Skermanella rosea: one gene and its partner. The protein of the gene in region 1 interacts with the protein of each later gene in a pairwise test. Links are inferred from orthologs where the notes say so. Each region holds a gene or a part of one and is shown on either strand. Other genes may lie near its edges. The genes, in order: mrdA and JL101_RS07565.

The links.
Region 2: the proteins of mrdA (region 1) and JL101_RS07565 interact in binary tests that used the Escherichia coli proteins (3 or more experiments, as listed by UniProt). The link is inferred for Skermanella rosea from one-to-one orthologs.

What each region holds. Positions count from the first base shown.
Region 1 is NZ_CP086111.1:786,835-793,879, reverse strand. Bases 2,042-4,930 are described here. They hold mrdA (penicillin-binding protein 2), read left to right. Parts: upstream 2,042-2,472; coding sequence 2,473-4,389; downstream 4,390-4,930. Other genes in these bases: rodA (rod shape-determining protein RodA), read left to right, coding at 4,386-4,930; mreD (rod shape-determining protein MreD), read left to right, coding at 2,042-2,455. Outside these bases: JL101_RS03720 (rod shape-determining protein), read left to right, coding at 1-939; rod shape-determining protein MreC, read left to right, coding at 1,039-1,923; more of mreD, read left to right, coding at 1,943-2,041; more of rodA, read left to right, coding at 4,931-5,537; JL101_RS03690 (AAA family ATPase), read left to right, coding at 5,970-7,045. UniProt on the Escherichia coli protein: Catalyzes cross-linking of the peptidoglycan cell wall. Responsible for the determination of the rod shape of the cell. Is probably required for lateral peptidoglycan synthesis and maintenance of the correct diameter during lateral and centripetal growth.
Region 2 is NZ_CP086111.1:1,631,773-1,638,984, reverse strand. What follows is about bases 1,435-4,490. They hold JL101_RS07565 (penicillin-binding protein 1A), read right to left. Parts: upstream 4,183-4,490; coding sequence 1,687-4,182; downstream 1,435-1,686. Other genes in these bases: JL101_RS07560 (N-acetylmuramoyl-L-alanine amidase), read right to left, coding at 4,305-4,490. Outside these bases: JL101_RS07575 (peptidoglycan-binding domain-containing protein), read right to left, coding at 1-452; more of JL101_RS07560, read right to left, coding at 4,491-5,720; JL101_RS07555 (Rne/Rng family ribonuclease), read left to right, coding at 6,242-7,212. UniProt on the Escherichia coli protein: Cell wall formation. Synthesis of cross-linked peptidoglycan from the lipid intermediates.

The DNA of each region.
Region 1 (7,045 bases):
CCGTCGGTCGTCGCCATCGCCACCATCCGCGGCAAGAAGCAGGTGCTCGCGGTCGGCGACGAGGCCAAGATGATGCTGGGGCGCACGCCCGGCAACATCCAGGCGATCCGGCCGCTTCGGGACGGCGTCATCGCCGACTTCGAAGTCGCCGAGGAGATGATCAAGCACTTCATCCGCAAGGTGCACAACCGGCGCAGCTTCGCGAGCCCGCAGGTGATCATCTGCGTGCCGTCGGGCTCCACCGCGGTCGAGCGCCGAGCGATCCAGGAATCGGCCGAGTCGGCCGGCGCCCGCCGGGTCTTCCTGATCGAGGAGCCGATGGCCGCCGCGATCGGCGCGGGCCTGCCGGTGACCGAGCCGACCGGAAGCATGGTGGTCGATATCGGCGGCGGCACGACCGAAGTCGCCGTGCTGTCGCTGGGCGGCATCGTCTATTCCCGCTCGGTCCGCGTCGGCGGCGACAAGATGGACGAGGCGATCATCGGCTATATCCGCCGCAACCACAACCTGCTGGTCGGCGAAAGCTCGGCCGAGCGGATCAAGAAGGAGATCGGCTCCGCCTGCCCGCCGGAGGACGGCGAGGGCCGGATCATGGAGATCAAGGGCCGCGACCTGATGAACGGCGTTCCCAAGGAACTGATCATCAGCGAGCGCCAGATCGCGGAGTCCCTGTCCGAACCGGTCAGCGCCATCATCGAGGCGGTGAAGGTGGCCCTGGAGCACACGGCGCCGGAACTGGCCGCCGACATCGTGGACAAGGGCATCGTCCTGACCGGCGGCGGCGCCCTGCTCAGCAACCTGGACTATGTGCTGCGCCACGCGACGGGCCTTCCGGTCTCCATCGCCGACGATCCGCTGTCCTGCGTGGCGCTGGGCACGGGCCGGGCTCTCGAAGAGATGAAGACGCTTAAGCACGTTCTCATCCAGATGTACTCCTGATATTCATAATTGGCGCGGCAAACTCCCTCCAGGAGGGCTGCCGCCCGTGCAACCTCCTGACATCCGGCTTTCAGCCCCGCAGAGCACAGGAAAGGCCCCGTGAAGACACGTGCCACCGGATCCGTGGTTCGTCTCGCCGCACCCCTGCGTGCGCTGGCCCAGCGGTTCTCGTTCCTTCTCCTGGTGTTCGCCGCCATAGCCCTGATGATGGTCGGCAAGGTCGACACCGTCCTGGTGGACGGGCTGCGCGTCCGGGTGACCGATGCCTTCGCCCCGATCCTGGACGCGATCTCCCGCCCCGCGGCGACGGCGGCCCATTTCGTCGAGAGCCTGCACGAGATCGTCAACCTGCGGGGTGAGAACGAGCGGCTCCGTCAGGAGAACGCGGCCCTGCTGCAGTGGCAGCAGGCGGCCCAGCGGCTCGACGCCGAGAACCGCAGCCTGCGCAGCCTGCTGAACTACAAGCCCGAACTGGCCGCCTCCTATATCACGGCCCGGGTCGTCGCCGATCCCGGCGGCGCCTTCGTCCGGACCGTCGTCGTCACCGCCGGCCAGCGCGACGGCGTCAGGCCCGGCCAGGCGGCCGTGTCCGGCCGGGGATTGATGGGCCGCGTGGTCCAGGCGGGGGAATGGTCGTCGCGCGTCCTGCTGATCACGGACCTCAACTCGCGCATCCCGGTGGTGATCGAGCCGTCGCGCCAGCGCGCCGTGATGGGCGGCGACAATTCCGGACAGCCGCGCCTGCTCTACCTGCCGGGCGACGCCGCGCCGGCGGTCGGCGACCGGGTGGTGACCTCGGGCCATGGCGGCATGTTCCCGCCGGGGTTGCCGGTCGGGCTGGTCGCGGAGGTGGGCGAGAGCGCGATCCGGGTGCAGCCCTTCGTCGATCCCGGACGGGTCGAGCATGTCCAGCTGGTCAATTTCGGGCTTCCCGGCGGCCTTGGCGCCAATGCCCCGGCGGACGCCGCCGGCGGCTTGAACTGACGCCGGCGGGACCCTGCCCATGACCGGCGGCTTCTGGAGCAGGATCGACCAGACGGGGCGCAACATGGCGCCCCTGGCGATCACGGCGGCCCTGATGCTGGTCGGCATGGTGCCCCTGCACCTGCCCAACTATGCCCCGGTGGCCCCCATGCTGCCGCTGATGGCGGTCTATTACTGGGTGATCCACCGCCCCGACCTGCTGCGCCCCAGCATGGCGTTCGGCCTGGGCCTGCTGCAGGACCTGCTGAGCGGCGCCCCGCTCGGGATGACGCCGCTGATCCATGTGCTGGTCTATTGGGTGGTGCTGACCCAGCGGCGTTTCTTCCTGGGGACGTCCTTCGCGATGCTGTGGTTCGGGTTCGCGCTGGTGGCCTTCGGCGCCGGCTTCGTAGGCTGGCTCGCCTGGTCGATCCTGAACCTGCGGCTGCTGTCGCCCAACTCCGCCCTGATGCAGTCGACCATGACGGTGGCGGTGTTCCCGCTGTTCGGCTGGCTGTTCATCCGCATCCACCGCGCCTTTCTCCAGGCCTGACGAGGTCCCTTCCCGCCATGGAGCGCGATACCGATAGATACCGCAGCCTGACCCGGCGGGCCTTGATGCTGGGCGGCATGCAGGCCGGCCTGCTGTCGACGCTGGTCGCCCGGATGTATTACCTGCAGGTGCTGGAGTCCGACCGCTACACGGTGCTGGCGGACGAGAACCGGATCAACATGCGGCTGCTCGCCCCGTCGCGCGGCCAGGTGCTGGACCGGTTCGGCGTGCCGCTGGCGGTGAACCAGCAGAATTTCCGCGTGGTCATGGTGTCGGAGCAGGCGCGCAAGATCGACCGCATGCTGACGCTGATCTCGGAGATCGTGCCGCTGACCGAGGCGGACTGGCGCCGCATCACCCGCGAGATCCAGCGCAAGCGCGCCTTCGTGCCGGTCACGGTGAAGGAGAACCTGACCTGGGACCAGGTCACCATGATCGAAGTGAACGCCCCCGACCTGCCCGGCGTCTCGATCGAGGTCGGCGAGCTGCGCAGCTACCCGTACGAGGCGGCGACCGCCCATTTCCTGGGCTATGTCGGCGCCGTGTCGGAGTCCGAGCTGAACGGCGACCCGGTCCTGGCGCTGCCCGGCTTCCGCATCGGCAAGTCCGGCATGGAGAAGTTCCACGACGCCAGCCTGCGCGGCGTCGCCGGCACCAGCCAGCTGGAGGTCAACGCGGTCGGCCGGGTGATCCGCGAGCTGTCCCGCCAGGAGGGCCAGCCCGGCCGAGACATCACGCTGACCATCGACATCGGCCTGCAGCAATACGCCCAGGACCGGCTGAAGGAGGAGAAGAGCGCCGCGGCCGTCGTGATGGACGTGCATACCGGCGGCATCTATTCCATGGCGTCGAATCCCAGCTATGATCCCAACCTGTTCACGACGGGCATCAACGCGGAGACCTGGGAGGACCTGCTGTCCGACCCGACGACGCCGCTGACCAACAAGGTGGTCGCCGGGCAGTACGCGCCGGGCTCCACCTTCAAGATGCTGGTGGCGCTGGCGGCGCTGGACAGCGGCATCGTCGGCCCGCGCCACACCGTGTTCTGCCCCGGCCACATGGACCTGGGCGACCACCGCTTCCATTGCTGGAAGAAGGGCGGGCACGGCACGCTGGACCTGGTCGGCGCGCTCAAGCATTCCTGCGACACCTTCTTCTACGACCTGGCGCGCCGGATCGGCATCGACCGCATCCACGACATGGCGAAGAAGTTCGGCATGGGCCAGCGGACCCAGCTCGACCTGCCCAGCGAGCGGCCGGGGCTGATGCCCAGCCGCGAGTGGAAGCAGGCCAACCTCGGCAAGTCGTGGACCCAGGGGGAATCGCTGATCGCCGCGATCGGCCAGGGATACGTGCTGGCGACCCCGCTCCAGCTGGCGGTGATGCTGTCGCGGCTGGTCAACGGCGGCTTCGCGGTCAAGCCGCACCTGACCAAGCAGATCGAGCGCGGGCCGGCGGAACAGACCGCCTGGCCGTCGCTGGGGGTCAACAAGGGCCACCTGGACCTGGTGCTCCAGGGCATGAACGCCGTGATGAACCAGCCCGGCGGCACCGCCTACAAGATGCGCATAGCAGAGGCCGGCTTCGAGATGGGCGGCAAGACGGGCACCAGCCAGGTCCGCCGGATCACCATGGCGGAGCGCAGCACCGGCGTCCTGAAGAACGAGCAGCTGCCGTGGCGCCAGCGCGACCACGCGCTGTTCGTCGGCTTCGCGCCGCTGCACGCGCCGCGCTACGCCTGCGCCGTCATCGTCGAGCATGGCGGCGGCGGTTCGGCCGTGGCGGCGCCGATCGCCCGCGACATCCTGCTGGAGGTCCAGCGCCGCGACAGCGCGCGGGGCGTGCCCCAGGTCTCCAGCGCGGTCCCGGCGGAGCCGGCCCAGCCGGCGCCGCCCCCGGGATTGGGCGACAAGCCGGGGAGGATCGGCGGATGAACGGCGATTTCCTGGGCCACCAGCCGGAGCTCTCGCTGGGCGAGAAGCTGTGGCAGATCAATTGGAAGCTGATCCTGCTGCTGACCGCCATCGCCTCGGTCGGGTGGGCGATGCTCTATTCGGCGGCCAACGGCAACGTCGACCCCTGGGCGTCGCGCCAGGCCGTCCGGTTCGGCGCCGGCATCTGCGTGATGGTGGTGGTGGGCCTGATCGACCTGCGGCTCTGGATCCGCCTGTCCTATCCGATCTACGCCGTCGCCCTGGTGCTGCTGATCGCGGTCGAGATCGTCGGCGAGATCGGCATGGGCGCGCAGCGCTGGATCGACCTGGGCATCATCCAGATCCAGCCGTCGGAGATCATGAAGATCGCGATCGTGCTGGCGCTCGCCCGCTACTTCCATGCCGCGTCGCTGGAGGAGGTCGGGCGGCCGACCTTCCTGATCGTGCCGCTGCTGATGGTGCTGGCCCCGGTCGGGCTGGTGATGAAGCAGCCGGACCTGGGCACCGCGCTGATGGTCATGATGGTCGGCGGGGCGATCTTCTTCCTGGTCGGCGTGCGGCTGTGGAAGTTCGCCGTGATCATCGCGGGCGGCGCCGCCTCGATCCCGGTCGCGTGGCAGTTCCTGCACGACTACCAGAAGAACCGGGTGCTGATCTTCCTGAACCCGGAGAACGACCCGCTGGGCGCCGGCTACCATATCACCCAGTCGAAGATCGCGCTGGGGTCCGGCGGCGTGGCCGGCAAGGGCTACATGATGGGCAGCCAGAGCCATCTGAACTTCCTGCCGGAGAAGCAGACCGACTTCATCTTCACGATGCTGGCGGAGGAGCTGGGCATGATCGGCGGCACCGGGCTGCTGCTGCTCTACAGCCTGCTGATCGCCTACGGCGTCATCATCGCGCTCCGCTGCCGCAACCAGTTCGGCCGGCTGGTGGGATTGGGCGTCTCCACCAACCTGTTCCTCTACGTGTTCATCAACATCGCCATGGTGATGGGCCTGATCCCGGTGGTCGGCATCCCCCTGCCCCTGATCTCCTACGGCGGCACGGCGATGCTGACGGTGCTGTTCGGCTTCGGGCTGGTGATGTCGGTCTATATCCACCGCGACGTCCGGATCACCCGCCGCACCGTCGCCGGGGAACTGTGACCGGAGAGCCGTGGCGGACTGGTAAAAAACTGTCATGGAAGCGGTTTTTTGGCATCGACAAGGCGGGTCCGCTTTGCTATCTACCCCTCGTCGCTGGGCAACGGTCGGGAACGAACGAAACACGGCGGCGGACATTGCGGGTGCATAGCTCAGTTGGTAGAGCAGCTGACTCTTAATCAGCGGGCCCAAGGTTCGAGTCCTTGTGCACCCACCAAATTCAGAAGGCCCTGGAGAGCGACGCTTTCCAGGGCCTTTGCTTTTCCGGCTTAATGGCGTTTTGCAGACTGGTCAGAAGGCATTTTACAATTCTGATCTGGCGGCACTGAAGCGATCCTACTATAGGATAGGGACACATCAGATAAGCCTAACCCCGCCTAGCCGGCGCTGCTATACGATCATCCATCTCCTCTCCATAATTGCGAGACGCCCCGCATGGTTTCCCCTGCAAACGTGTTCACGCCGACCAAGGAAATTCAGGATACCGACCGCTTCGCCGGACGGCAGGACCAGTTGCAGGCATTGGCCGATGCGTTGGAGATGGAGGGTGGCCACATCGTAATATACGGGAACCGCGGCGTGGGAAAATCCAGCCTCGCCCGGCAACTCCAACTGATGTCGCAGAATGACCCTGCGGTCATAAAGCGTTTGAAGCGTGAGCCATTCAGTCCTTTCGATTTCATACCGGTCTATCTCCAATGCGATGACAGCATTACCGGAGTGGAAGAGCTTCTGGTGCGGTTGCTAACTAATGCGGATGCACTTGGTGATTGGTTGCCTTTCCGCATTGTCTCTCGCGAGCGGACCGCTGAAGCGTCGGGTACCTTGAAGCTCAAGATTGTGGATGTTGGCGGCAAGGGCGGATCTAAGTTTGTGGAGAAGCGCGAGGAGGTCGAGGCCGACCTGTACGGTTTGTTCGCCACCGCTCTCAAGGAGATCACCAAGGCTGGGGTGGCAGGCTCCGGCGTCTTGATAATCATCGATGAGTTCGATCGTATCAAGGACAAGGCGGGCCTTGCGTCGATCCTCAAAAGTGTTGGGTCTGACATGGTCAAGTTCGCTCTGGTCGGTGTCGCCACGACGCCTCAGGAACTCATCCGCGACCACGAGTCCGTCGCCCGTCAGTTGACAGGTGGCTGCGTACTTGTGCCGCCCATGAGCGATCAGGAAATGCAGGAGATATTCGACCTTGCGCAGCAGGCGCTTGGCTACCGTGTACTTTTTCCCGCGGAGACCCGGGCTTGGATCATCAAGGTCGCCCGTGGACACCCTTACTTCGTGCACCTGCTTGGCCGACATTCCCTGATCGCGTCGATGTCAGCGGGCGTCGACATGGTCACTCCCGAAATGGCACAGCACGCTCTTGAGGAGATCGCCATCCGAGAGTCGGCGCCTATTCAGGAGACACTCTACAAAACCGCCATCGGCCATTCTTACCCGCGCGAGACGATCCTCAAAGAATTCGCTGGAGAGGACGCTGATGAAATCCACACGCAGGCTCTTTATGCCCG
Region 2 (7,212 bases), 850 kb from region 1 along the record:
GCCGGCGTCACCTGCCCGTCGACCGGCAGGTTGGCCTCCTGCTGGTACCGGCGGATGGCGGCGCGGGTCCGTTCGCCGATCCTGCCGTCCACGGCCCCGACATAGAAGCCCCGCATCGTCAGGCCTTCCTGGACCTCGACCTCAGGGGTCGGGGTATCGGGCCGGTTCCGCGAATAGACCTTCGGCAGGTGGAAGCTGACATGGTCCAGCAGCTCCTGGCTCGCGCAGCCGGTCACCGGCAGCCGAGCCGCCTGCTGGTACTGCCGGATCGCTTCCGCGGTGCGCGGCCCGAACCGTCCGTCGATGCCCCCCGGGTCGAACCCGTTGACGGCAAGCTCCCGCTGAATGCCCTCGACCATCGCGGTCGGGGCGGGCTGGCAGGCCGCCCAGGCCGGGCCGCCCGCCAAGAGCGTCAGCATCGCCGCGCCGACGCACCATCCCGCACCCTTCATCCACACACCTCTTTCGATCACCCTGTCCTCAGTCCGCCGCTTCGCTGTCGCCTTGCCCCTTGATGCGCTGGGCCAGGGCCGCGGCAAGGAACTCGTCGATGTCCCCGTCCAGCACGGCGCCGCTCTGGCTGGTTTCCACGCCGGTCCGCAGGTCCTTGACCATCTGGTAGGGCTGCAACACGTAGGAGCGGATCTGGTGCCCCCAGCCGATGTCCGACTTGGTGGCCTCCAGCGCTGCGGCCGCATCCTCCCGCTTCTTCAGTTCCGCCTCGTAAAGGCGCGCCCGAAGCATGTCGAAGGCCTTGGCACGGTTCTTGTGCTGGGACCGTTCCTGCTGGCACTGCACGACGATGTTGGTCGGGATGTGCGTGATGCGGACCGCCGAGTCGGTCTTGTTGATGTGCTGGCCGCCGGCGCCCGACGCCCGATAGGTGTCGATGCGCAGGTCCTTGTCCAGGATCTCGACGTCGATCTTGTCGTCGATCACCGGGCTGACCGCGACGCTGGCGAAGCTGGTATGCCGGCGCGCCTGGCTGTCATAGGGGCTGATCCGGACCAGACGATGGACGCCGGCCTCCGTCTTCAGCCAGCCATAGGCGTTATGGCCCTTGATCTGCACCGTCGCGGACTTGATGCCCGCCTCTTCGCCGGCGCTCTCTTCCAACCATTCGGTCTTGTAGCCGTGCTGCTCCGCCCAGCGCAGATACATGCGCAGGAGCATCTCGGCCCAGTCCTGGGCCTCGGTTCCGCCAGCGCCGGCGTTGACTTCCAGGAAGCAGTCGTTGGCATCGGCCTCGCCGGACAGGAGGCTTTCCAGTTCCAGCTTGGCGGCTTTGTCCTTGAGCGCCAGCAGGGTGTTCTCCGCGTCGGTGACGACGGTCTGGTCCTCTTCCGCCTCACCCATCTCGATCAGCTCGATGCTGTCGTTCAGCTCGCGCTCCAATGCCCGATAGCCGTTGACCGCGGAGTCGAGCTGGGTCCGCTCGCGCATCACCTTCTGCGCGCGGTCGGCATCGTTCCAGAGATTGGGATCCTCGGAGATGGCGTTCAGTTCGTCCAGGCGCCTGACTGCATTTTCCCAGTCAAAGATGCCTCCTCAGCAGCGCCAGCGATTCCCTGATCGCCTCGGCAGCCGCTTCGATCTCGGCTCGCATGGCGGGCCTCCTCGTCGCTATTGTTCAAGATCTCTGTTCAGTGACGCTTACTTAGACCCTTGAGGCTTCCGCGCCAAGGGTCAATAGAGACCGCCCGTGCCCGTCGAGACAGGCGCCTGCTCCTGCCCTTGGGGACGGCCCGGCGGCGGAACGCTGCCCGGCGGGAGGAATGCGCCGCCACCGGGACCGGAGCCGGACGCGATCTCGCTGCCGTCCAGGACGACGTAGTCGCCGGGACGGGGCTCGGTCCCCGGCTTGAAGGCCTCCCAGATCGCGTTGCGCTGGCCGGGCTCGGCAAGTTGGCCGGTCGCGGCGTCGACGCGGACCAGCCGGATGCCGGGCGGCATGCGGAACGGCGTCGCCGGCTCGCCCTTCAGGGCATCGGCCATGAAATCCTTGAAGACCGGAGCCGATACCGAGCCGCCGGTCTCCTTCGCGCCCAGCGAGCGGGGCTGGTCGAAGCCGATATAGAGGCCGACCGCCAGGTCGGGGGAGAAACCGACGAACCATGCATCCAGCGAGTCGTTGGTGGTGCCGGTCTTGCCGGCGAGCGGCTTGCCGATCGACGAGATCATCCTGGCGGTGCCGCGCTGGACGACCCCTTCGAGGATGGAGACCATCTGGTAGGCCGTCCGCGGGTCGATCACGCTCTCCCGTGCGTCGGGCACGTCCGGGACCGCGAGGTCGGGCGACCACTGGATGCCGCCGCAGTTCGGGCAGGGCCGCATGTCGTGCTTGAAGACCACCTTGCCGGTATGGTCCTGGATACGGTCGATGAAGGCCGGGATCACCTTCTTGCCGCCGTTCACGATCATGGAATAGGCGGTGGTCATCTTCAGCACGGTGGTCTCGCCGGCCCCGAGCGACATCGACAGGACGGGCGGAAGCTTGTCGACCACGCCGAACCGCTCGGCATAGTCGGCGACCCTGTCCATGCCGATGCTGTTGGCGAGACGTACGGTCATGACGTTGCGGGACTTCTCCATGCCGACCCGCAGCGTGGTCGGCCCGAGGAAGTCTTCCGAATAGTTCTGCGGCCGCCACAGCGCCTGTCCTGGACCCGGCTGGATCGCGAAGGGCGCGTCCATCACGAGGCTCGAGGGCGTGAAGCCGTTGTCCAGCGCCGCCATGTAGACGAACGGCTTGAACGACGAGCCGGGCTGGCGCAGCGCCTGGGTGGCCCGGTTGAACACGCTGATCCGGGAGCTGAAGCCGCCGCTCATGGCCAGCACGCGGCCGGTATGGGGGTCCATCGCGACCAAGCCCCCCTGTACCGCCGGGATCTGGCGGAGCCCGTACGTGCCGGAGGGCAGGTCCTTGCCCTTCGCGTCCTTGGCGACCGGCTCGACCAGGATGACCTCGCCCTGGGCCAGAACGTCGCCGGCCTGCCTGACCTCGGGGCCGGTCCTTTCGCCCTCGACCCAGCGGCGCGCCCATTTCAGCTCCGACAGCGGGATGCGGCCCCGTCCGCCGTCCGCAAGGCCGATCTGCGCCTCGCCCGCCTCGACCTCCAGCACGGCGGCCATCTGCCAGATCTCGCCGCCGGCCGGCACCGGCATCTCGGCAAGCTGCTTCGCCCAGTTCTGGAAGCTCTCGAGCTTGCCGACCGGGCCGCGCCAGCCGTGGCGGCGATCGTACGCGATCAGGCCGTCACGCAGGCTGCGCGTCGCGATGTCCTGGAGTTGGGGGTCGACGGTCGTCCGCACGGAGTAGCCGCCTTCGTAGAGCTTCTGCTCCCCGAAGCGGGCGAGAAGCTGGCGGCGGACTTCCTCCGCGAAATAGTCGGCGGTGACGTACTCGGTCTCGTCGCGCCGGCGCACCTCCAGCGGCTCGGCCTTGGCCTGGGCGGCCTCCTCCGCGGTGATCGCGCCGTCCTCCTGCATCCGGCCGATCACCCAGTTGCGGCGCGCCACGGCCGCGTCGTGCTGGCGGACCGGATGATAGTTGTTCGGCGCCTTGGGCAGCGCCGCGAGATAGGCCGCCTCGGCGATCGTCAGTTCGTCCAGGGGCTTGTTGAAATAGTTCAGCGCGGCGGCGGCTACGCCGTAGGAGCGGTTCCCCAGGAAGATCTCGTTCAGGTACAGCTCCAGGATCCGGTCCTTCGTGAAGGCCTGCTCCATGCGGAAGGCCAGTATGGCCTCCTTGATCTTGCGCTCGAACGACACCTCGTTGGTCAGCAGGAAGTTCTTGGCGACCTGCTGGGTGATGCCGGAGGCGCCGATCATCCGGCGTCCGCTCGCGACATTCTCCACGTTGACGACGATCGCCCGCAGGATCGCGCCGAAATCCACGCCCCGGTGGCTGTAGAAGTTCTGGTCCTCGGCGGAAATGAAGCCGCGGATCACGCGCTTCGGCATCGCCTCGATCGGGATGAAGACGCGCCGCTCGGTCGCGAACTCGGCCAGCAGGCGCCCGTCCCCGGCATGGACGCGGGTCACGGTCGGCGGCTGGTAGTCGGCCAGCTGGCTGTATTCCGGCAGCCCCTGGCTGTAATGGTGGATTGCGAATACCACGCCGCCGGCAGCCACCACGACGAGGAAGAGAACGGCGGACAGGATCCCGGCTAAGATACGCATTAGTATTCCACGAACGATGAAAAGGCCTCGCGGCCCGTCCGGCCGCAGCCTGAACGGACCAGCCTGTCAGGATCTAACCTGCGGGCGCACACTCTAGCAGATCGAATGCGGCTATGTTGAGGTCAAGACCGGCTTACGCCGGTCCTTGCGGCGAAATACCCATCGATGCTCCGCTGGATCGAACGCGCGATCCGCGCCCGGTGTTCCGCCTGCTCCAGCAGTTTCGCGTCCTGCGGGCTCGACAGGTAACCCAGTTCCATCAGCACCGAAGGCACGTCCGGAGCCGTCAGCACCGCGAATCCGGCGGAGCGGTGGGGGCGCGGCACCAGCCTGGCATGCCGCCCGACCTCCTCGACCAGCAGGTTGGCCAACCGGCGGGACTGGTTCATCGTGTCGCGCTGGGCCAGGTCGATCAGGATGCTCACGACCTCGTCGTTCTCCGCCGTCAGGTTGACGCCGCCCAGGGCGTCGGCCCTGTTCTCGCGGGCCGCCAGCATGTCGGCCTCGCGGTCGGACGCCTTGTCCGACAGCGAATAGATCGACATGCCGCGCATGTCGCTGCTGCCGATCGAGTCCGCGTGCAGGGAAATGAACAGGTCGGCGCCGGCCTCGCGCGCCAGTGCCACGCGGTCGCGCAGGCGGAGGAAGACGTCGCTGTCCCGGGTCAGGACGACCCTGTACCGCCCGGTGGCGACGAGCTGGTCGCGCACCACCCGGGCCATCGCCAGCGTGATGTCCTTCTCGTAGACCCCGGTGACGCTGATGGCGCCGGGATCGACGCCGCCATGGCCGGGGTCCAGCGCGATGACCCGCCGCGCGTCGGTCCGTGGGCTTGGCCGGCGGGGCGGCAGCGGCACGGCTCCCAGGGCGGCCAGGGTCGCCGGCCCGTCACCAGCATCTTCCCGAAGGCCCGCCGGCATCTGCGGCGGGACGACCGCGGCGGCCGTGGGGGACATGGTGACGGCGACCGTGTCGGTCGGCAGGTCCGGAAGCCGTGGAACCGAGCGGGCGGCGGCGGTGCTCAGGGGGACGGTGTAGGCCGGCGCCGGCGGCGCGCCGTCGGCGCTCCCCCTCGTTCCGACAACCCGGCTCAATTCCGCCGCGAAGGTGCCGGGCCCCACCGACTCGAGGTCGAGCACGAACCGGGGCTGCCTGCCGTCGCGCGGCGGGATGAGGAACGCTTCCCGGATGCGGACCGGACCGGCAACCTCCAGCACCAGCCGGAGGGTGCCCGGACGGAAGGAGGCGTAACGATAGCCGCGCACCAGCCCGGCCGCGGCACCGCCCCGGTTGGCGGAGGCGTCCCAGTCCAGGTCGGGCAGATCGACCACGACCCGGTAGGGGTCGGGCAGCGTGAATACCCTGAAATCGATCTGGTCGGTGACCTCCATCACGAATCGGGTCTTGTCCGGATGGACGCCGAGCCGCGCATCGACCACCGCGGGCCGCGCAGCCGCCTGCCCCGCGTGCGCCGCGGCCAGCCAGAAGACGGCGAGGATCAGGAACAGCGCGCGCAGCGTCGGTCTCCGAAAGGGCACGAACGATCGATTTTGCCATAGATATACCCTAAGAAAATCAAAGTGTTCAAGCATGATCATCACAAACCGCCTCAGTCCCGCCACGTCGCCGCCCGGAGGGCCGCCGTGTGCCGCGCCGGTTGAGCCGCCGCACACTGTCACCATTCCAACAAGACAATTCTGTGATTGAGGAATGCGGCGCCCCCCATTATGGTAGGGGTGCGACATACCGCATTCCGCCGATCCCCACTTGGGAGAGGCGGCGTCGCCTTCGGGTAACGTGCTGCCGCTTATCGGTTTTTTTTCAGGCAGCGCACCGGCCGGGTGGCGCTTACGGAACCTGCGGTGGAGGAGAAACCTTGAAGCTGGCTTCGGCCCCGTCGGGCCGTGAGCCCGGCGTCCGGTGCCCCGCCCGTCCTGGCTGCTGTGGAAAGCGCCGTTAGACGATCCGGTGGGAACCGTGCCGAACGCTTCGCCTTTGACGATGACGCGCCGCCACCCGTAAGTCGCGCGGGGGCCCGGCGGCGTCACGAGGTAGACATATGGCAAAGCGCATGTTGATTGACGCGACCCATTCCGAGGAGACTCGGGTGGTCGTGGTCAATGGTAACAAGCTGGACGAGCTCGATTTCGAAATCGCCAGCAAGAAGCAGTTAAAAGGCAACATATACCTGGCCAAGGTGACGCGGGTCGAGCCATCGCTCCAGGCCGCCTTCGTCGAGTACGGCGGCAACCGTCACGGTTTCCTGGCCTTCTCCGAAATCCACCCGGATTATTACCGCATCCCGGTCGCCGACCGCGAAGCGCTGCTCGCCCAGGAACGCGACCTGGAAGAGCGCGAGGACACCATCGGCGCCGACGTCGAGATGGGAGATCCCCGGCCGGGCCGCGGCTCACGACGCCAGGGCCGCTCCGAGTCGTTCGGGGAAGGTCGCGACGAATCGGGCGGCGACTCCGGCCAGCCCGCCTCTGAAATCCCGGCGGCCGGGCCGTCCGGCGAGGTTCCCGGGACCGGCGAGCAGCCCCCCTATGAAAGCCAGTCCACCGTCCCCGCCGCTTCGGAGCGAGGGGCCGCGGCACCGGCCGAGGATCGGCAGGCCGGAACCACCGGCGATGCCGGCACCGTCCATCACGCCGAGAACGATATCCCCCACGACTGGTTCGCGCCCGATGAGCCGGCGCCCGATTTCCAGGCGGAGAGCGACTCCAGCCCCGACGGGACGCCCGGCGACGACACCGGTGGGCAGGATGACGGTCCCGACGACGACAAGCCGACCCGGTACCAGCCGGCGAGCCTGCCGCGCGAGGAGCGCAGCGAGCCCTACGACCCGAACGAGAGCTATTCCGGCGACCACCAGGCCGATGCCGCCGCGGCGCAATCCGACGAGCCCGGGGCGGTTCCCTCCGCCGGGGACGTCATCCGCCCCGGCGCGGAGGAATTGCCCGCCCCGGCAGCCGAATTCGGCGCCGGGGCCGAGGCGCCGGTAGCCGAGCATCCCGGCGCCGTCGAGTC